DNA from 3 places in the Streptomyces sp. NPDC046876 genome. Region 1 is predicted to be linked to each of the others. Evidence: riboswitches for the same ligand, from Rfam matches in the RefSeq annotation. Region 1 holds a riboswitch; each other region holds the start of a gene.

Region 1 (4,446 bases):
GGCGAGGCCGACGCGGTCGACGTAGTCGTGGTGCGTGAAGCGGTGGACGTCGCGGTCGGAGAGCCGGGGGTGGGGGGCGAAGAAGCGGTAGTACTTCGACTCGTCGGAGACCTGCTCGTAGAAGCTGACCAGCCGGCCGGCGTCCTCGGTGGTGATGGGCCTGATGCGGGCGGTGCCGCCGTCGCGCAGGACGACGTCGGCCTCCCAGTGGGCCGGGTACGCGGGGTCCGACGCGGTGGTCATGCGGCGATCTTAAGGCCAGAGGGGGCCCGGGAGCTCCTGCGCGGCGGACGCGGCAAGCCGGGGTGAACCGGTGCAAGCTGGGGTGGTTCGCACCTCGGGGATCCGGTCGGGAGGCCGGCCGGAGCACTCGGGACCTTGTGGGATAGTGGTCTAGACAACCATAAGAACCTGAAGGGCATCACCATGGCAGAGCGCCGCGTCAACGTCGGCTGGGCCGAGGGCCTGCACGCTCGTCCCGCCTCGATCTTCGTCCGCGCGACGACCGCTTCCGGGGTCCCGGTGACCATCGCGAAGGCTGACGGCACCCCCGTCAACGCCGCGTCCATGCTCGCGGTGCTGGGCCTGGGCGCCCAGGGCGGCGAGGAGATCATCCTGTCGTCCGACGCCGAGGGCGCCGAGGTGGCGCTGGACCGCCTGGCGAAGCTGGTCGCCGAGGGCCTCGAGGAGCTTCCCGAGACCGTCTGACCCTTCGGGTTCGCCCGTCGCGCGGGCGGCGCGAGAACGGCAGGAGCCGCGACCACCGGAATTCCCGGCGGCCGCGGCTCCTGCTGTTTCCCCTCACATCAGGGCACGGAAAAGGCGTCCGGAGAAAGACTCACGGAAGAAGACTCACAGAAGAAGGCGCACCGAAGAAGGCGCACAGAAAAGGGCGCACGGAAATACGGCGGCCTTTTACCCTCTCCCCATTCATACGCGGGCCTTGTTAATGGGAGCCGCTCGCCATGTTTACGGCACGTTGCGAAGACCTCACGCGCAGCCGGTACGCGCCGGACGTCCCGTCCGCGTGCACCGCCGTCAGGGCCCGCGCCCGCTCGGCGTCGCCGCGCGCCACCGCGTCCACGATCGCCCCGTGCTCCGCCCAGCACTCCACGGGCCGCTGCGGCGCCTGCACGACGTACATCCACGCGACCTTGTGCCGCATCTGGGTGAGGAGCGCGATCAGCCCGGGGCTGCCGGAGGCCTGCGCCAGCGTCTCGTGGAACCAGCTCCCCAGGGCCCGCAGATCCTCGCTTTGGCCCTGGCGAGCCCGCTCCTGGCCCAGCCTGACCAGCCCGCGCAGCACCTTCAGGTGGGCCTCGGTGCGGCGCCGGGCGGCCCGGGCCGCGGCCAGCGGCTCCAACAGCATCCGCAGCTCCAGCAGGTCGGCGGCCTCCTGCTCGGTCGGCTCCGCGACGCAGGCGCCCGCATGCCGGCGGGTGGTCACGAACCCCTCGGACTCCAGGGTGCGCAGCGCCTCGCGCACGGGGACGCGGGAGACGCCGTAGCGTCGGGCCAGCACCTCCTCGGTCAGCCGGCCGCCCGGTTCGAATGCCCCGGAGACGATGTCGTCGCGGATTGCAGTGCATACCGCGTGCGCGGGAATACGCAAGACCGGACCTCCGCCCATTTCTCCGCCTTTTCCGGCTGCCGGGCGCCTTTGCCGCCGCCGTACCGGGATCGTACCGAGACTCTATTGCAATGCGCCGAATTTTCCGAGCGCAGGCGGAAATCGGCCGGCCTTTGCAGGCACAACGCGAGGACCCCGGCTCGGTGAGCCGGGGTCCTGTGCGAAGCGGTGCGGCGGCGCCGCCCGACGGCGCGTCGGTCAGAGGTCGACGCCGTGGCTGCGCAGGTACGAGACGGGGTCGATGTCCGAGCCGTACGTGGCGCCCGTGCGGGCCTCGAAGTGCAGGTGCGGGCCGCTGGAGTTGCCGGTGGAGCCCGACAGGCCGATCTGCTGGCCCGGGGTGACCGTCTCGCCGACGGAGACGCTCAGCGAGGACATGTGGCCGTACTGGGTGTACGTGCCGTCGTTGTGGCGGATGACGACGTTGTTGCCGTACGCGCCGCCCCAGCCGGCCTCGACCACGGTGCCGGCGCCGACCGCGTGGACCGAGGTGCCGGAGGCCGCGTGGAAGTCGATGCCGGTGTGGCTGCCGGAGGACCACATGCCGCCGCCGGCGTGGTACTGGGTGCTGATGTAGCTGTCGTCGAGCGGCGAGACGAAGGTGTTGAGGCGCTTGCGCTCCTCCTCGCGGGCGGCACGCTCGGCGGCCTCGCGCTCGGCCTTCGCCTTCTCCTCGGCCTTCTGCTTGGCCTCGGCGGCCCGGGCGGCGGCGTCGGCCTCGGCCTTGGCCTTGAGGGCGGCAGCCTCCGCGGCGTTGCGCTGGGCTTCGGCCTGGGCCTCGATCTGGCCCTGGAGGTCCTCGGCGGTGACGACCGCGTTCAGGCCGGTGTCCTCCATGGAGGGGCCCTTGTGGTCCGTCGCGGCGAACGCCGGGGCGGCGAGGGTGCCCACGACACCGGTCGTTGCGAGGGCGGCGACGCCGGCGTAACCGGCGGTCTTGCGGCTCAGACGGCTGGAACCACGGTGCTTGCCGGCGGCACGACTGCCAAAGGCCATGGAGGGGCTGATCCTTTCCTTCCTTCTCGCCTACCGGGTTAGCTGACGGGTTCGGAGCAGGAAGGTCTCCTACGGGCCCCTCTGGCGAGGCGGCCCGATTCACCCCAGGGACGTGTGGGTCCCCGGCTCCCCAGGCTCGCGCCTGACGGGGACTCGGCGATCGCTGCCCGGTGCCGCGGGTGCGGCGCGTACAAACTGACGGACAGCACGCCCGACGCTAGGCGGATCATCAGTCAATCGCCAAACAGACGCGCGCTTTTGTTGCGTACGCCACACCCCATACGGGCAACCTTGGCGCCAATTGGACATAAAGGGCCCCGATGGCCAAGCCATCGGGGCCCTTCGACCGCCTGCGGTCCGCCGGTGCGCCGGCAGCACCTCGCCGGCCCATCCGCCGTATACCGACGGTCAGTTGGTGACGACGGTCACCTCTCCGATCCCCAGCGCGCGCACCGGCTCCTCGATCTGCGAGGCGTCACCCACGAGCACGGTGACCAGGCGGTCCACCGGGAAGGCCTTGACGACCGCCGTGGTCGCCTCCACGGTGCCGGTGGCCGCCAACTGCGCGTACAGCCGGGCCTGGTAGTCGTCCGGCAGCTCCTGCTCGACCTGGTCGGCGAGCGTGCCCGCGACGGCAGCGGCCGTCTCGAACTTCAGCGGGGCCACCCCGACCAGGTTCTGCACCGCCACGTCCCGCTCGGCGTCCGTCAGACCGCCCTCGGCGAGGGTGCGCAGCACCTTCCACAGGTCGTCCAGGGCCGGACCGGTGTTGGGGGTGTCCACCGAGCCGCTGATGGCGAGCATCGAGGCCCCGCGGCCGTCGGCGGTGGAGCGCAGCACCTGGCCGAACGCGCGCACGCCGTAGGTGTAGCCCTTCTCCTCGCGCAGCACCTTGTCCAGGCGCGAGGTGAGGGTGCCGCCCAGGCAGTACGTGCCGAGCACCTGGGCCGCCCAGACGCTGTCGTGCCGGTCCGGCCCGATCCGGCCGATGAGCAGCTGCGTCTGGACCGCGCCGGGCCGGTCCACGATGACGACCCGGCCGGTGTCGTCGGCGGTCACCGGCGGCACCGGGCGCGCCTCGGCGGTGTCGCCGGTCCAGGCGCCCAGGGTGTCCGCCAGGACGGCGTCCAGGTCGATTCCGGTCAGGTCGCCGACGATCACGGCGGTGGCCGTGGCGGGGCGCACGTGGGCCTCGTAGAAGGCGCGGACGGCCGCGGAGTCGATCCGGGCGACGGTCTCCTCGGTGCCCTGGCGCGGGCGGGACATGCGCAGGGACGCCGGGAAGAGCTGGCGGGAGAGCTCCTTGGCGGCGCGGCGCTGCGGGTTGGCCAGCTCGTGCGGGATCTCGTCGAGGCGGTTGCGCACCAGGCGGTCGACCTCGCTGTCGGCGAAGGCCGGCGCCCGCAGCGCCTCGGCGACCAGGCCCAGGGCCTTGTGCAGCCGGGAGGCCGGGACCTCCAGGGAGACCCGCAGGCCGGGGTGGTCGGCATGGGCGTCGAGGGTGGCGCCGCAGCGCTCGAGCTCGGCGGCGAACTCCTCGGCGGAGTGCTTGTCGGTGCCCTCGGACAGCGCACGGGCCATGATGGTCGCCACGCCGTCCAGGCCCTCGGGCTCGGCGTCCAGCGGGGCGGCGAGGTTGACCTCGACGGCCACCACCTGCTGGCCCGGGCGGTGGCAGCGCAGCACGGTCATGCCGTTGGGCAGCGCGCCGCGCTCGGGGGCCGGGAAGGCCCACGGCCGGGCCTCGCCGGCCTGCGGCCGCGGGTGGAAGGTCATCGTGACGGCTGCGGTGTCGCTCACTGCTCCGCCCCCTCGTTCTC
Region 2 (4,446 bases), on a different contig from region 1:
GGCGACGGCGGCACCCAGCTCCTGCGCCGCGGCGACGGTGCCCTCGCCGGGCTCGTCCCACGGGTGCGGGGCCAGGTTGAAGGTGCCCCAGTGGATCGGCAGCATCGTGCCGTGCGGGATCCCGCCCTGGAGGTCGAGGTGGGCGCGCATGCCCTCCTCGGGGGTCATGTGGATGTCGGGCCAGTACTCCGAGTACGCCCCGATCTGGATCATCGTGGCGTCGAAGGGGCCGTGCGCGGCGCCGATCTCCTCGAAGCCGGGGAAGTAGCCGGTGTCACCGCTGTGGAAGATCCGGTGCTCGTCGCCGGCGACGACCCACGAGGCCCACAGGGTGTGCTGCTGGTTGCGCAGCCCGCGGCCGCAGAAGTGCCGTGCCGGGGTGGCCGTCAGCGACAGCCCGGCGATCTCGGTGTTCTCGTTCCAGTCGAGTTCCCGCAGCCGGTCCGCGGACACGCCCCAGCGCTCCAGGTGCGCGCCCACGCCGAGCGGGACGGCGAAGACGGTGTCCGTGCCGGCGAGCTCCTTGATGGTCGGCAGGTCGAGGTGGTCGTAGTGGTCGTGTGAGATCACCACGGCGTCGACCGGCCCCAGCGAGGCCAGCGGAACGGGTACGGGGTGCAGCCGCCGGGGCCCGGCGAAGGGGAAGGGGGAGCACCGCTCGCCCCAGACGGGGTCGAACAGCACGCGGCGCCCGTCGATCTCGGCGAGCACGCTGGAGTGCCCCATCCAGGTCAGGCGCAATCCGCTGACCGGCGGCTTCGCGAGCTCGGCGAGGGTGGTCGGGTAGACGGGTACGGGCGCGACGGGGCTGCGCCGGATCCGCTGCTCCTTGTGGAAGTAGATCTTGGCGAACTCCAGCATGGAGCCGGAAGGCCTGGTCCGGGCCCCCACCGGGTTCTGGAACACGCCGTCGGCGAAGTTCGGCGAGCGCCGGATGCGCTCCAGCCGTGCGCCGGACGGATCCGCGCCGAAGGCTTCGGGGCGCAGGGCGCGCAGCCGGGGACGCAGGGGAAGGGAGCCGGTCAAGGCGCCTCCTGGGAGGTGGGGCGGACGGGAGCAGGCCGGGATCAGACCCCGGCCCGCCACCATCCCAACGCCTCGCGGCCCCGAAGGATTCCGCAACGGACTCCGCAACGGACTCTGCAACGGATTCCGCAACGCCCCCTCCACTCCGCTCCGGTCCGGCCGCGGCCCACGCGAGCGGCCTACAGCGGCAGCAGGTCGGGCCGCTTCGCCTCGACGTGGTCCCCGGAGGACTCCCCGCGCAGCCGGCGCCCGATCCACGGCACCAGGTGCTCGCGGGCCCACTGGATGTTGTCGCGGGTCACGTCCACCGAGCCGCGCGGCTGCTGCGGCGGCCACGGCTGGTCGGGGTCGGCCGGCACCCCGAGCCCGAGCACCTGGGCGGCGCGCAGGGCGACCCGGGTGTGGCCCTCGGGCGACAGGTGGAGCCGGTCGTCGTCCCAAGCCCGCCGGTCCTGTACGGACTTCAGCGACCAGAGGTCGAGGACCGGGCAGTCGTAGCGGTCGGCGATGGCACGCACGTGCGCGCTGTACGTCGCGACCTTGCCCCGCAGGTGCTTGAGGACGGGCACGCCACGGGTGTCGAACCCAGTGGTGATCATGACCTGGCCGACGGAGCCGGCGAGGTCGGCCACGGCCGCCTCGAACCGCTCCGCCACGGCGTCCGGGTCGCTGCCGGGCCGGATGATGTCGTTGCCGCCCGCGCAGAAGGTCACGAGGTCCGGGGCGAGCTCCTTGGCCCGCGGGACCTGTTCGGCCACGATCTGGTCGAGCAGGCGCCCCCGCACCGCGAGGTTCGCGTACCGGAACTCGCCCTCCGGGCGCTGGTCGGCCAGGAGTACGGCCAGGCGGTCCGCCCAGCCGACGAAGCTCCCCTCGGGTCCCGGGTCCCCCACGCCCTCGGTGAAGCTGTCCCCGATCGCCGCGTACGAGCCGATGGTCCTGTTCGTCTTCTTCGTCGTCTCTATCGTCGTCGTCGCTGCCACGGGACCATATCCTTCACCGCGGCGCGTGACCTACGCCACCGTAGGAAGGGGTTGACGGACCGTGATCTTTACCACCGGGCGGGTGCGGAATTACAGCGCGTGAGGCCGGGGCCCCCCTCGGGTCCCGGCCTCACGCGGGTCTTCACACCGCCGCCGCCGCGACGGCGGCGACGGCGGCAACGGCGGCAACGGCCGTCAGATGCTGACGCCCTTCGAGCGGAGGTAGGCCAGCGGGTCGATGTCCGAGCCGTACGAGGGGCCCGTGCGGACCTCGAAGTGCAGGTGCGGGCCGGTGGAGTTGCCCGTGGAGCCGGAGAGGCCGATCCGCTGGCCGGCGGTGACGGCCTGGCCCACGGAGACGGACAGCTGGGACAGGTGGCCGTACTGGGAGTACTTGCCGTCCGCGTGCCGGATGACGACCTCGTTGCCGTACGCCCCGCCCCAGCCGGCCGAGACGACGGTGCCCGCGCCGACCGCCTTGACGGTGGTCCCGGTGCTCGCGATGAAGTCGACACCGGTGTGGTAGCCGCTGGACCACATGGCGCCGGGGGTCTTGTACTGGGTGGAGATCCCGCCGCCGACGGGGGCGACGAAGGCAGCGGCGACCGGGGCGGCCTCCGGGGCCTTCGCCACGGCAGGGGCGCCCTGGTCGGCGGCCGGCGCCGGGGACTTCTTCTTCGGCGCGGCCTGCGGCGCGACCTGCGGCGCAGCCTTCGGTGCCGCCTGCGGCGCGGCGGCGGGCTTCCCGGCCGGGGCTCCGGCGGGTTCCCCGGCCGCAGTGGCTTCGCCCTCCGCACCGAGGGTCAGCTTCAGGCCGGGGTGGATCAGCGACGGGTCGGTGCCGACGGCCTCGCGGTTGTCGGCGTACAGCCGCTCCCAGCCGCCCGGCAGGTGGCGGTCGGCGGCGATGGTGGAGAGGCAGTCGCCCGGCACGACCGTGTAGACGGACGGCGCCGCCCGGTCGGCGGCCTGGACGGCGGCGGCCGGCTGGGCCTGGAGCGACACCGGAACCCGCGGGGCGACCACGGGGGCGGCGGACGGGGCGGCGGCGTGGGCGCCGGCGGCGCCGATCAGCGGCAGCGCGAGGGCGGCGCCGCCGGTGCCGGCGAAGGCGAAGCCACGGGCTGTCGAGCGGGACTTGGGACGGCGGTGCTTGCCCTGAGCCGGCATGGCGCATTCCTCTCCGTCGCCTGCGAGGTGAGCTGTCGGGTTCGGACTGGAGATGTCCGGCCGAACACGGACCGAACGGAACGTGTACGGCTTCACCCCGAGCCGCTCCTCAAGGAAAAGATCCAAAAAGAAGCAGCGGCCTACCTGGTTCCCCCGCTCCTGCCGCACATGAATGGTCGGGTTGCGGTTTTCCGGACGGCGGCAGGATTAGGCGGTCCATCCGGATCGATCGCGAAGGTAATCCAGTACGGCATCACGGAACAAGCCATGAATTCCTGACGGATTCACAGAAGCGGGATTCCGGGGTAATTTCCGGTCACCCTCCGTCCATTCCGCACCGCCAACGGCCTTTCGCGCCGGGCCATTCGGGATCGACGATCAGGCACTCACGGTCACCGTATGATCTGGCTCACGCCGGTTGTGCCCGATCTGGCCACCGACGGCGGCAAGTTGACCCCAAGCAGTGCAATTCGGACACTACGACACACCACGACGCACCTCGACCCACCACGACAACGCCGGAGGAGTTCCCGTGACCCAGCAGATACCCCCGCCCCCGTCGGCGGACCGGATACCGGAGCCCGAACTGTCCGGAGTGCGCAACTTCCGCGACGTGGGCGGCCTGCCGACCGCGGACGGGCGAAGGGTCAGGCCGGGACGACTGTTCCGAAGCGGACATCTCGCACATGCCACCGAAACCGATGCAGAATTCCTCGCATCGCTCGGCCTCCACACCGTCTTCGACTTCCGCAACCACGCCGACCAGGTCCTGGAGGGCCCCGACGTCGAGCTGCCGGGCGTGCGCAACGTGAACATCCCGCTGTCCGACCCGGCCGACGGCAAGGAATTCTGGAAGATGGTCCGCGACGGCGACGTCGAGCAGCTCCGCGGGATCCTCGGCGACGGCAAGGCCGCCGCCCGGATGACGAACTCGTACCGCGCGATCGTCCTGGACCGCACCGCCGAGCACAGCCGGGTCCTGCACGCCCTCGCCGAGGACAGCGTCCCGGCGCTCATGCACTGCGCGGCCGGGAAGGACCGGGCCGGCCTGGCGATCGCCGTCACCCTGCTCGCCCTCGGGGTGGAGCGCGAGGCCATCACGGCGGACTACCTGGAGTCGAACGCCCCGCACCGCCGCTACCGCGTGCGCCGCGGCAGCGATGCGCCCGAGGCCCGCTCCCCCGAGGTCATGGAGCTGCTCGCCCCGCTCTTCGACGCCCGCGCCGCCTACCTCGACGCCGCCTTCGCCGCCATCGAAGAGCGCTGG
Region 3 (4,446 bases), on a different contig from region 1:
CGGCGAAGAGCCGGTCCCGCTGGCGCTGCATGTCCTCGGCGGAGGTCGGGAAGAGCGCGCGGATCGCGGGGTTGTGCCAGAAGAGGTGGGAGTAGAAGTACTTGACCGCGTGCTCGGCCCGTCTCTCCACCACCGCGAAACTGCTTTTCAAGATCCTCACATCCACAGGACCGAAAGTAGGAGCGGCGGCCACCGCGGCGTCAAGTGACGGCCGATCTGCGGACAGCCGTGGCGAACCCCCCATAAGGGGTGGAGTCCGCCGCCCGGGATACGGTCGACCCGTGCACGAGCCGACCCCCGCCGCCCCCGAAGACCCCGCTGCCGCAGAGGCCGCAGACGCCTCGGCCGCCCCGGCCCCTACCCTGTTCGACTGGGAGTTCGCGACCGACCCGTACCCCGCGTACGCGTGGCTGCGCGAGCACGCGCCGGTGCACCGCACCCGGCTCCCCAGCGGGGTCGAGGCCTGGCTGGTGACCCGGTACGCCGACGCCCGCCAGGCCCTCGCCGACCAGCGGCTCAGCAAGAACCCGGCGCACCACGCGGAGCCGGCGCACGCCAAGGGCAAGACCGGGATCCCGGGGGAGCGCAAGGCGGAGCTGATGACGCATCTGCTGAACATCGACCCGCCGGACCACACCCGGCTGCGGCGCCTGGTGTCGAAGGCGTTCACGCCGCGCAGGGTGGCGGAGTTCACACCGCGGGTGCAGGAGCTGACCGACCACCTCATCGACGGGTTCGCCGGGCGGGGCGAGGCGGACCTCATCCACGAGTTCGCCTTTCCGCTCCCCATCTACGCCATCTGCGAGATGCTCGGCGTACCGCGCGAGGACCAGGACGACTTCCGCGACTGGGCCGGGATGATGATCCGGCACGGCGGCGGCCCGCGCGGCGGAGTGGCCCGTTCCGTCAAGCAGATGCGGACGTACCTCGGTGAACTCATCCACCGCAAAAGGGATGATCTGGGCAATGATCTGATCTCGGACCTGATCCGGGCGAGCGACCACGGCGACCACCTCACCGAGGCCGAGGCCACCGCCATGGCGTTCATCCTGCTCTTCGCGGGTTTCGAGACCACCGTGAACCTCATCGGCAACGGCGTCCACTCCCTCTTCATGAACCCCGGGCAGCGCGCGCGGCTCCAGGACTCCCTCGCCGCCGGCGAGCGCGGGCTGCTGCAGACCGGAGTGGAGGAGCTGCTGCGCTACGACGGCCCGGTCGAGCTCGCCACCTGGCGCTTCGCCACCCGGCCGCTGACGCTCGGCGGGCAGGACATCGCGGTCGGGGACCCGGTGCTGGTGGTCCTCGCCGCCGCCGACCGGGACCCGGAGCGGTTCGCCGACCCCGACACCCTGGACCTCTCGCGCGCCGACAACCAGCACCTCGGCTACGGCCACGGGATCCACTACTGCCTGGGCGCTCCGCTCGCCCGACTCGAAGGACAGACGGCGCTTGCGACTTTGCTGACGCGTCTGCCGGATCTGGAACTCGCCGTTCCGTCAACTGACCTGCGGTGGCGCGGAGGTCTGATCATGCGTGGCCTGCGCACGCTTCCCGTGCGCTTCACACCCCGAAACAACTGAACGTTTTCTGAGACAAAGTCAACTGCTTGCTCAACTTGTGACAATCGTTCGAAGGCCGCTAGGTTCTGCCGTTACCCAGCCGTTATGCGAAAGGTGCAGCACATGCGTTCCGGGAACGGCCGCCACAGACGCCCCCGCCAGGTACCCGCGATTGTCGTCACCGCCGGAGTCACGGGCTCCGCACTGGCCCTGCCACTGCTCGCCGCCACCGGCGCGAGCGCGGCCGACGCCTCGACGTGGGACAAGGTCGCCGAGTGCGAGAGCGGAGGCACCTGGAGCGCCAACACCGGCAGCGGTGCGTACGGCGGGCTGGCCTTCACCCAGGAGCAGTGGCAGAACGCGGGCGGCCTGGAGTTCGCCGAGCGGCCCGACCTCGCCAGCCGGTCCCAGCAGATCGCCGTCGCCGAACGCGTGCTCGGCGCCCAGGGCCCCGAGGCCTGGCAGAACTGCGCGACCTCGGCCGGGCTGACCAAGGACGCCCCCGCGGCGGACGTGGACCCGGGCGCCACCGGCAAGCACCGCGCCGTCGGCGCCACCCCGAGCCGCCCGGACGACAAGGTCCCGGCCGGCCGCAACGGCGAGCGGGCCACCGACTTCGGCGCCCCGACGCCCGGACCCACCTTCACCATCCCGGCCGCGCCGCAGGCACCCGTCAGCGGCCTGCCCGTCATGCCCGACCCGGACCTGCCGTCCCAGACGCCGCTGCCGGGCACCCCGAGCACCGACCCGGGCGCCCCGACGGCCCCGACGGCGCCCACCGCGCCCGGTACGGCGCCCACCGCCCCGGTGAACCCGGCTGACCCCACCGCCCCGGTGAACCCGGCCGCCCCGGGGGCGCCCACCGCCCCGTCCGCCCCGTCGGCCGCGCCCACCCCGGGCGCCTCCACCGACCCGGCCGCCATACCGGACACCACTGCCACCGGCAAGCACCGTGGTGCCCCCGCCGCGGAGGGCGCGGCCCCCGCCTACACCGTGAAGGAGGGCGACAGCCTCGCCACCATCGCGGACGCCAAGGGGGTCAAGGGCGGCTGGAGCGCCCTGTACCACGCCAACGAGCAGGTCATCGGCGGTGACGCCAACCTGATCAAGCCGGGTCAGAACCTGGATCTAAGCCAGAAATAACGGCACTTCGGACACCCGGAAGGCCTTGAATGTCCGGTTCGTTCAAATGAGACATGTGTCTCTTCCGGTCAACTGGCGTGTCCTGTCCGTAACCTTGGGCAAACCCCGCCCTCACCTGCGCAAACACCCTTGCGGGGAGCGCAAGTAGGGGCCGTCCCCCGCCGAAGTTCCTCGTTGAACATCGGCGGGGGACCTGTCTACCTTCTGAATCGCCCGCCACCGCGGGCCCCTTCGACCGCATCGCCGAATCCTGCCGGCGGCCGGGGGGAACACACGTCGCGTCAAGCGCCGAAGGCAGGAGCGGGGGAACCAACGAAGGCGCCGGGAAGGCCCGTCGGAAGACGGTCACGAACGGCTAGGGGTGAAGACGCGCCACGTGCGCGGCCGGGCAACTCATCCGCCCGAACCCGACAGCTCACCTCGCAGGCGTCGGTGAGGAGAAATCCATGCTGCGTTCCGGCAAGGGCAAGCACCGTCGCGCCACCGCCATCGAGCGGACCACCCGCATCGTCACGCTCGCCGGCGTCGCCGGTGTCGCCGTCGCCGCCCCGCTGATGACCGCGGGCTCCGCGTCCGCCGCCACCGCCTCCGAGTGGGACCGCGTCGCGGCGTGCGAGTCCGGCGGCAACTGGTCCATCAACACGGGCAACGGCTACTACGGCGGCCTGCAGTTCTCGGCCTCCACCTGGGCCGCGTACGGCGGCAAGGCCTATGCCGCGCAGGCCAACCAGGCCTCCAAGTCGCAGCAGATAGCCATCGCCGAGAAGGTCCTCAAGGGCCAGGGCAAGGGCGCCTGGCCGGTCTGCGGCAAGGGCCTGTCGAACTCCTCGTACTCCGGCGGCGGCTCGAGCGACACCCCGAAGCAGACGCCGAAGACCGAGACGAAGAAGACCGAGACCAAGAAGACCGAGACGCCGAAGGCACAGCCGAAGAAGGAGACGCCGCGCGCCGAGGCGCCGGTGACCCGCTCCGAGCGCGGCGACTCCTCGGTCATCAAGACCGGCAACGGCTCCTACGAGGTCAAGTCCGGCGACACCCTGGGCTCCATCGCCGAGGCCAACGGCGTCAAGGGCGGCTGGGAGAAGCTGTTCGAGCTGAACAAGGACATCGTCTCGGACGCCGACCTGATCTACCCGGGCCAGATGCTGAAGCTCAGCTGAATTCCCCGGCAACACTCGCGCGTGCCGTGACCGCACGCGCACACCCCACCGCCCGGCGCGTACCCCCCACGCGCCGGGCGGCGGTGCGTCCGCCCGCGCAGCACCCGTACGGCAGGTGACCGGTGGCGGCAGACGGCGGTCGACAGGGGACCGACAGAGCCCAACAGAGCCCAACAGAGCCCGACAGGGCCCGACAGTCCCGGAATCAAGGGCCCTATGTCCCGGAAGCGGGGTATTCGGGCCCTTTTTCGTCCCAGGACGCGGGCGGTCGGCTGGCCGACTGCCCGGAGCCGGTTAGGCTCTAGGCGGCAAGGCCATCCCACGGCCGTACCCGCCACCGCACACCCAGCGTCACATCCCAGAAGGAGATGCTCGTGCCGTCCATCGACGTCGTCGTAGCCCGGGAAATCCTGGACTCCCGAGGCAACCCCACGGTCGAGGTCGAGGTGGGCCTCGACGACGGCAGCACCGGCCGTGCTGCCGTTCCGTCCGGCGCCTCCACCGGTGCCTTCGAGGCCATTGAGCTCCGCGACGGCGACCCCAACCGCTACATGGGCAAGGGCGTGGAGAAGGCCGTCCTCGCG

What was found. Region 1 has a riboswitch for cyclic di-AMP ahead of ABZ924_RS06095 (M23 family metallopeptidase). Riboswitches for the same ligand answer to the same signal wherever they lie in the genome.
Region 2: it holds a riboswitch for cyclic di-AMP, as region 1 does, so the genes downstream of both, ABZ924_RS36755 (LysM peptidoglycan-binding domain-containing M23 family metallopeptidase) here and ABZ924_RS06095 (M23 family metallopeptidase) in region 1, are expected to answer to the same signal.
Region 3: it holds a riboswitch for cyclic di-AMP, as region 1 does, so the genes downstream of both, ABZ924_RS04840 (transglycosylase family protein) here and ABZ924_RS06095 (M23 family metallopeptidase) in region 1, are expected to answer to the same signal.

Annotation. Positions count from the first base shown of each region.
Region 1 covers NZ_JBEYXK010000006.1:111,220-115,665, forward strand. The annotation lists partial or broken gene ABZ924_RS06080 (GNAT family N-acetyltransferase) at 1-243, opposite strand, end outside; gene ABZ924_RS06085 (HPr family phosphocarrier protein) at 427-708, shown strand; gene ABZ924_RS06090 (GntR family transcriptional regulator) at 947-1,612, opposite strand; gene ABZ924_RS06095 (M23 family metallopeptidase) at 1,829-2,626, opposite strand; cyclic di-AMP (ydaO/yuaA leader) riboswitch at 2,640-2,795, opposite strand; gene ABZ924_RS06100 (pitrilysin family protein) at 3,035-4,402, opposite strand; gene ABZ924_RS06105 (pitrilysin family protein) at 4,423-4,446, opposite strand, start outside.
Region 2 covers NZ_JBEYXK010000158.1:6,327-10,772, reverse strand. The annotation lists gene ABZ924_RS36765 (MBL fold metallo-hydrolase) at 1-1,026, opposite strand, end outside; gene ABZ924_RS36760 (SGNH/GDSL hydrolase family protein) at 1,206-2,009, opposite strand; gene ABZ924_RS36755 (LysM peptidoglycan-binding domain-containing M23 family metallopeptidase) at 2,205-3,179, opposite strand; cyclic di-AMP (ydaO/yuaA leader) riboswitch at 3,184-3,368, opposite strand; gene ABZ924_RS36750 (tyrosine-protein phosphatase) at 3,712-4,446, shown strand, end outside.
Region 3 covers NZ_JBEYXK010000005.1:23,485-27,930, reverse strand. The annotation lists gene ABZ924_RS04855 (globin domain-containing protein) at 1-160, opposite strand, end outside; gene ABZ924_RS04850 (cytochrome P450) at 363-1,580, shown strand; gene ABZ924_RS04845 (transglycosylase family protein) at 1,683-2,702, shown strand; cyclic di-AMP (ydaO/yuaA leader) riboswitch at 2,979-3,146, shown strand; gene ABZ924_RS04840 (transglycosylase family protein) at 3,149-3,862, shown strand; gene eno (phosphopyruvate hydratase) at 4,231-4,446, shown strand, end outside.